One region of the Paenibacillus sp. GP183 genome, then DNA from elsewhere that is predicted to be linked to it. Evidence: riboswitches for the same ligand, from Rfam matches in the RefSeq annotation. Region 1 holds a riboswitch; each other region holds the start of a gene.

The links. A riboswitch is a leader RNA that binds a small molecule or an ion and turns the genes downstream of it on or off. The one in region 1 is predicted to bind cyclic di-AMP.
Region 2: linked by a shared signal. The riboswitch ahead of BLV33_RS27595 (hypothetical protein) and the one ahead of BLV33_RS19975 (hypothetical protein) in region 1 are both predicted to bind cyclic di-AMP.
Region 3: linked by a shared signal. The riboswitch ahead of BLV33_RS18570 (3D domain-containing protein) and the one ahead of BLV33_RS19975 (hypothetical protein) in region 1 are both predicted to bind cyclic di-AMP.

What each region holds. Positions count from the first base shown of each region.
Region 1 is NZ_FNSW01000001.1:4,056,436-4,058,705, forward strand. It holds cyclic di-AMP (ydaO/yuaA leader) riboswitch at 182-377, shown strand; cyclic di-AMP (ydaO/yuaA leader) riboswitch at 505-689, shown strand; gene BLV33_RS19975 (hypothetical protein) at 799-1,194, shown strand; gene kdpF (K(+)-transporting ATPase subunit F) at 1,417-1,494, shown strand; gene kdpA (potassium-transporting ATPase subunit KdpA) at 1,552-2,270, shown strand, end outside.
Region 2 is NZ_FNSW01000002.1:192,993-195,262, forward strand. It holds gene BLV33_RS27585 (ATP-binding cassette domain-containing protein) at 1-304, opposite strand, end outside; gene BLV33_RS27595 (hypothetical protein) at 964-1,350, opposite strand; cyclic di-AMP (ydaO/yuaA leader) riboswitch at 1,438-1,574, opposite strand; partial or broken gene BLV33_RS30960 (recombinase family protein) at 1,775-1,875, opposite strand.
Region 3 is NZ_FNSW01000001.1:3,777,222-3,779,491, forward strand. It holds gene BLV33_RS18565 (ABC transporter ATP-binding protein) at 1-237, opposite strand, end outside; cyclic di-AMP (ydaO/yuaA leader) riboswitch at 516-716, shown strand; gene BLV33_RS18570 (3D domain-containing protein) at 1,007-2,146, shown strand.

The DNA of each region.
Region 1 (2,270 bases):
TGGTGAAAATTATGAAAAGAAGCCTAATCCTTAGATTATTGAAGGAAATGGAAGATAATAAGGACATTTCAGATGTAATATTTCACATTTAGACTTACATCATCGAATAAGCATTTCTGTTGTTCTTTACAGTTTTAGGAGAGAGGCGTATGATACGATTCATGATTGAAAATAAAGCTTCCAAATTTTATCGCTGAGTTTCCTGCAAGCAGGGGAACGGGGGAACCAAAAAGGTACATGTGCGCGGTGTGAGAGCCGTTCACATGGATCTGGGGTGAATCTCGGTATATGAACAACATGGAGTTCATATACCGGGTAGGGCGACTCTCACCGCCCGAATCCGTCAGCTAACCTCGTAAGCGTGGCAGTTCGAACAACAACTTATTGCAACATTAAGTATTTGTTCATGAGAGGATGATGAGGCTTGTGATCGCGTAAACAACGACTGCAGGGTGGGTACTCTGTGGTTTTCTAATGCCCTAAAATGAAAAATTAATGAAAACATATCTTTATTCGCTGAATTCCTGAATTGAAAGGAATCGGGGGAACCAGGCGGCTATTACCCGAAATATACGGGTGCAGCCATGGGGTGAATCCAATGATGACAAGCGTAAGGCTTGCATCTTAGGTAGGGCGACTCTCACGCCCGAATCCGACAGCTAACCTCGCAAGCGTGTCCGAGAGAGGCAATAATCTATCGTTATCTGAATCACGGATTTTTTTTGCCGTGCCTAATGAAGCTACGTGAAGATTCCTCTTCTCTGTAGCTTCTTTTTAATGTAAGGAAGGTGGCTTCACTTGGAACCACAAAGCTATGTTCTTGTTTATGCCCCGAATGGAATGGGTGAAAAGTTTATTCATCTCTTGGAAAATCGGGGAATTCCGTTTGCTGCTTTGGTCAATTGCAGTTCGCTGCGCGAACGTATGGAAAATTTGCGTATAAATCAAATTATACAGGTAGATACTAAAAATCACAGCAAATGGGTGGTCCCGGAAATAGCTGTAGGCTCTATTTATCTGTTTGAAAACAGTGTATCCGCGTGTTGCCGCTACATTCAAATTTGCCGGCAATGGACCACTGAACCGATCTACGTCATTACACAAAGCACTCATCCAAGAATGATATATAAAGGATTAGGCGCGAATCACGTGTTGTATACAAATAACGACCATGTTTCTTTTTTACTAAGCTAATCAAGAAGGTTTTCGTGCAGGAGGAGGTGATACCATGTACAACGATTTTGTCATGGTTTTGATTTTTATCATTTCATTTTTAGCGTTATGGGGTTTTACGGTATTTAGTGAACGGACATAATCTTCTTAGTTATGCTTACGAAGTCAGTTTTACTGAAGCAAAACTCAAGTTTATGCTTACGAAGTCAGTTTTGCAAAAGCAAAACTCTTAGGAGGAAAACCATGATCTGGATTGGGATTATCGCTTTAGCCATTGTTGTATATCTCATCTTTGTACTTATCAAGCCGGAGAAGTTTTAGAAAGATCGATTATTTTACAATTTGCATCTACAAGCAGGAGGAGATTTTTAAATGGGAATGGGAATAGTGCAGGTAGCCATTACGCTTGTCATTATTATGCTGCTTGTCAAGCCTGTTGGCAGCTACTTAGTGAAAGTATTCGGTTCTGAGAAGACAAAGCTGGATCGCGTATTCGGTCCCTTTGAACGATTGATTTATCGAACCATTGGTGTACGTGAAGACGAATCGATGGGCTGGAAGAAATATTTAGGTGCGATGCTGGTTACCAACTTTGTGATGCTCCTTATGATTTATGCCACTTTTAGACTTCAGAAATATTTACCCTTAAACCCGGATAATATTGACAACGTGCCTCCGACTTTAGCTTTTAATACAGCCATTTCATTTATTACCAATACGAACTGGCAGGCTTACAGCGGAGAAAACACATTATCTTATTTATCCCAGATGATCGCTATCACGTTTCCGATGTTTACATCAGCTGCAACTGGTTTTGCGTTAGCTATTGCTTTTATCAGAGGATTAATTGGAAGACAGGATAATCTGGGTAACTATTTTGTGGATATCACCCGTTCCATCACTCGGGTCTTTTTGCCTCTTTCCTTTATTGTTGCGTTGTTCCTTGTCTTTCAAGGAATCCCACAAACCATAGCGGGTGCTGTTGACGCTACAACTATAGAAGGGGCGACACAGACGATCACCAGAGGATTGGTTGCTTCCTTGGAATCCATCAAACATCTTGGCACAAATGGTGGAGGGTGGTTTGGTACGAATGC
Region 2 (2,270 bases), on a different contig from region 1:
TGGAAAGTCCTTCAGATAACTCCACTGCCAACAACATATCCTGAATCCTATTACGATATGGGAAAGCATTACTGTGGCGAATATATAGCGAATAATTCTTGGTAATCATGGTAGATTTCCCTGCACCATTGGGACCGAGGTATCCAACTGCCTCCCCCTGTTCAATCTTGAAAGAAATGTTATCAACTGCTCTATTAATCGTATATTCTCTTGTAATCAAATTGCAGAAAGCACCGAATAATCCGGAAAATCTGCGATACTGCCGGAAGTCTTTCACTATATCAATAACTTCAATTGTTGCCACAGTTAACTCCTCCTAGTTCTATATAATCTGGAAAATATTCTTCGATTAAATTCGGTAATTAATGTTATTGTATTCGCTTCCAAAAAGTAATTTCCTTCCAATGACAACGTATGATTTGTTGCACTATTCTGCCCGTTTGCGGAGGGAATAAACAAACGGCTGCCGACGAGCAGCCGCAATTCAGATATCGTTTCCCGTTGGTTTAACAAGGCAACCCATTACCATCCCATGCGTTTTTTAAGTGAGGTAATTTGTTCAATATGGTGTTGACCATGCCAAGCATATCTTTGAGTTGCAGCGTCAAGACTCATTAGACCATGAGTTGGACTCGTAAATTTCCTTTATCGAGATACTTTTCCCTAATTTTTTGCCAGCATATGATGCCTCTCATGGTCAAATTTTTGTAGCAAAGGATAAGGAAAAAGGATGGTTCGCTTGGTTTAGATTTCATTAATAACTTTCAGGTCCATTTAACCTGCCCGTTACCACAACAGGCTACCGAGAAAATCTGCGGTAGCCTATTGTCGTATTTTTATTAAGCTATCAGTGTACCGTTAGTTCAATGCGAACATACGATCAAAAAATTGGTTATTGACGGGCATAATGGAGAAGTAACAACCGAAAAAATATATAGAAGCAGTCTTATCCTTCAACCAGGCTCATGTTATACTGCTTCTGACGTACTCTCTAAGGCAAGGATACGGACCACCAAAAATATGAGCCATGGTTACGATAAATTGGTGATGTTCCTCCAAAATTTTTGGGGAAATGCCAACGCGATTGGCTAGTAATTGTTGAACCGCTAATTCCCTTTCCGAACTTAGTGTGTTTAGCAACTCATTGTTTTGTGCGACCGTTCTGCTTATTTCCATTAAAGTCCGTGTTTCGACGCCTGATGACTGATATGCCAAATTCGAAAATTGAATGTCGAACTCCTCCAGCCGTCGCTTTAAGTGAAGAATCTCTTCTTGTCGTTGTACAGAAGCGTTTGACCTTTTAAATAGAAAAAGCTTCTTTACCTCTTTGGTTACGCTCTTAAAAAGCATGTCTAATTTCTCCTTCTTTCTCTTGACCGAAAAAAGGAAGCGAGGGAATAGAGCCCTAAAGTTTAAAGGTCCCATTTAATGTTTCTATCATTTTCTTTCTACGCTGACGAAGTTAGCTGACGGACTCGGGTCGAAAGTTAACCCTAACACTTAAAAAGTGTACTCACCCCAGAAAACTTGGTTCCCCCGCTTCTTTAATCCAAAGAATTAAGCGTAATATGATTCATTCTTACTTTATCAATATATCCCCAATACATATTTATAAACAATAGTAATATTTACTTATAATTTCTATGTCATTAGTCTCATACCGCCGCCACAAGGTTATGTATCCCCGTCTGGCTATCACAACTAATAGTTCAATTTTACTGCCCGTTACTTCAATAAACCAAAAAAGGAGCTGACGTTGAGCAAGCTCCCCCACTTTCTCCGTGTAAATACGTTCACATCCACCAGATTTAAAGCATCAAGTTGCATGTCTAATGACTGATCGATTGTTGATACCCTTGCGTAACCAATTTTCATTTGGTATCACAGCTCTTTTATGTTATTTATTACCTATTATTATTATAGAGTTCTTTTTTTGGAACGATGAGATCTTTCTATGCATTATTCTTATTTGTTCATAAAATGTCTAATAGTGATAAAACGAAAGAGGAACATTTGTGATACATGCTCCTCTACCTTAACATTTTAAATTGGCAACACTAATTCAAATGCAATCCAGCTCTCCATAAAAATGCACCCCTTTATACAGATCGCTATTGAGTGATGTTTTCTCAATGTCTATTTTAAGGGGTACACATCTCGAAGCCAGTGGTGAAATCATATTATTGGTAAATATCTATAATAATTAGCGATGGTAATACCTTTGGCGTATTCTCTGGTTTTGCCGCAAAAATAATTATGCATTGTTAGAG
Region 3 (2,270 bases), 280 kb from region 1:
AGCGGACCGATAAGCAAGCGGATTGTCCTTCAAGGTTAATCCGTTGATGCGCACGTTTCCTTTTTGAGGATGAAGCAAGCCCAATATGTGTTTGATGGTCGTGCTTTTGCCTGCTCCATTGAGTCCAATCAAGCCGATCATCTCACCTGGACGGACCGAAAATGTGATATCATGGAGCACAGGCTTGCCCGGAATATATCCTCCATACAGGGTGTCCACTTGTAAAATGGGCTGCACTGTACTCGCCTCCCTTTTCAGCAAATCTTTGCAAATCTATGTAATTTTCATCCAATAATATTATAATCGAATTCGCAAACAAATCATAATTTAGCACCGTCAAAGTTGTAAATGGGCAATTGAGGGCGTTATAATGAGAAAAACGTACCAATTAGTTTGATTAGCCCTATAAAATCCTTAATTTTCCTGTTTCACGTCGTTTTTAGCTGGATTCAGTCCCTTTACATGTCGGACATTACAGCGTACTATTTTCATAATAACTTAATAAACCACTTTCAATTTTCCATTCGCTGAGTTCTTTTTATGGGAAACGGGGGAACCGCTGTGAAACACCAGGAAGACCACAAGTCATCTGGATGTGCACAGAATGTTTATCAGGGGTGAATCCAAAGACGACAAGCCAAGCTTGCGTACTAGGTAGGGCGACTCTCACGTCCGAATCCGTCAGCTAACCTCGTAAGCGTATCGAGAGAGGAACGATTGTCGTGCCTTGTTGTATGTTACATGCAAACTGTGCCACGGGAAGACTCCTCTTTCCGCGGCTTTTTTATGCTCATCTCCAGAGTAAGACGTAAATACAGCAGGACCTTTGGACTATATGATGAGGAGGTGGAACTACCGGAATAGAGCGGTAATGGCTGTTCTATGGCTGGGAAAGCTCGGCTGCGAAGCTGAAGAGATTTATTAAGTTAACTAAAAAAACTTAGTCGCGTCATATTTAAAACCAAGCGTTACTCGACGGCGAGGCTTTGAAGGAGGACCGAAATAAGTGGGCACAATTTCTACACTTGAACCCCATGTAAACCGATCATCCAGCATGTCCTTGGCATTGCGATGGAAGCGTGAAAACTTACGTATGATCTTAACCATAGCAGCTATCACATTCGTAATGACTTTCATGTTTTTGGTGTTGTTGTACGGTACGGCTACCAAGAGCGTATCCGTAGTTGTGAATGGACAAGAAACCGTTGTACAAACCAAACAATGGGTCCTTCAACGCCTACTGGATGAACAAGCCATAAAGATTGGCGAGCACGATCTCGTTTCCGCATCTTTGACCTCCAGGATCAAGGGAGGGGAAACATTTACTATTGATCATGCCACACCGATTCAACTGACTGCTGACGGACAGACCACAACTGTTTATACAACTGCAAAAACGGTGGAAAGTGCTTTACAGGATTTACATATCGCACTTGGAGAATTAGATCGAGTCTCCCCTGAACGGAATACAGCGTTAACCTCAAACTCCGAGATTAAAATTGTGAGGGTTAAGAAAGAAATAGACCAAATCAATGAATCGATCGCTTTCGAAACCGAACAAAAAAACGACAGTACCTTGCTTAAAGGCAAAGAGCAAGTCGTCCAAGAAGGCGCAGAAGGCGTGCTGGTTAAAAAAACAGAGAAGGTCTATGAGGACGGCCAACTAGTTTCGGAAAATGTAGTAGATCAGCAAGTTCAAACCGAAAGCGTGAAGAAGATCGTCGCTATCGGAACGAAAAATCCGGTGACGATTTTATCGGCTGCTTCGGAAGACAAAGCCCAAATTTCCAAGAATGGCATCAACTTCGGTTATAAGCAGGTACTAAACAATGTAACGCTCACTGCTTATTCTGCAGGGGTTGCTTCTACAGGCAAGAGTGAAGGCGATGCCGGATATGGCAAGACCTTTACAGGAACCACAGTGTCTGAGGGCAGAACCATTGCCGTAGATCCGAAGGTCATTCCTTTGGGTTGGTGGGTGTATATCGAAGGAATAGGCTTCCGTAGAGCTGAAGACACAGGAAGTGCTGTCAAGGGGCAGAAGATCGATGTTTATTACGATAGCCATGAATATGCCAACAGGTTTGGCTTAAAGCGAGGCTATACCGTATATGTGATCGGACCCACGAAACCTTCCGAGAATTAATCGGATATCATCTGCCTGGAAGGGCAGAATGAATAAATATATGTACCTTCTGCAGCAAGGTGAAAGAAGAGGAGCCTCCTCTTCTTTTTCTGCGTTGATAAGATATAAGTTATTCTAAACTTAT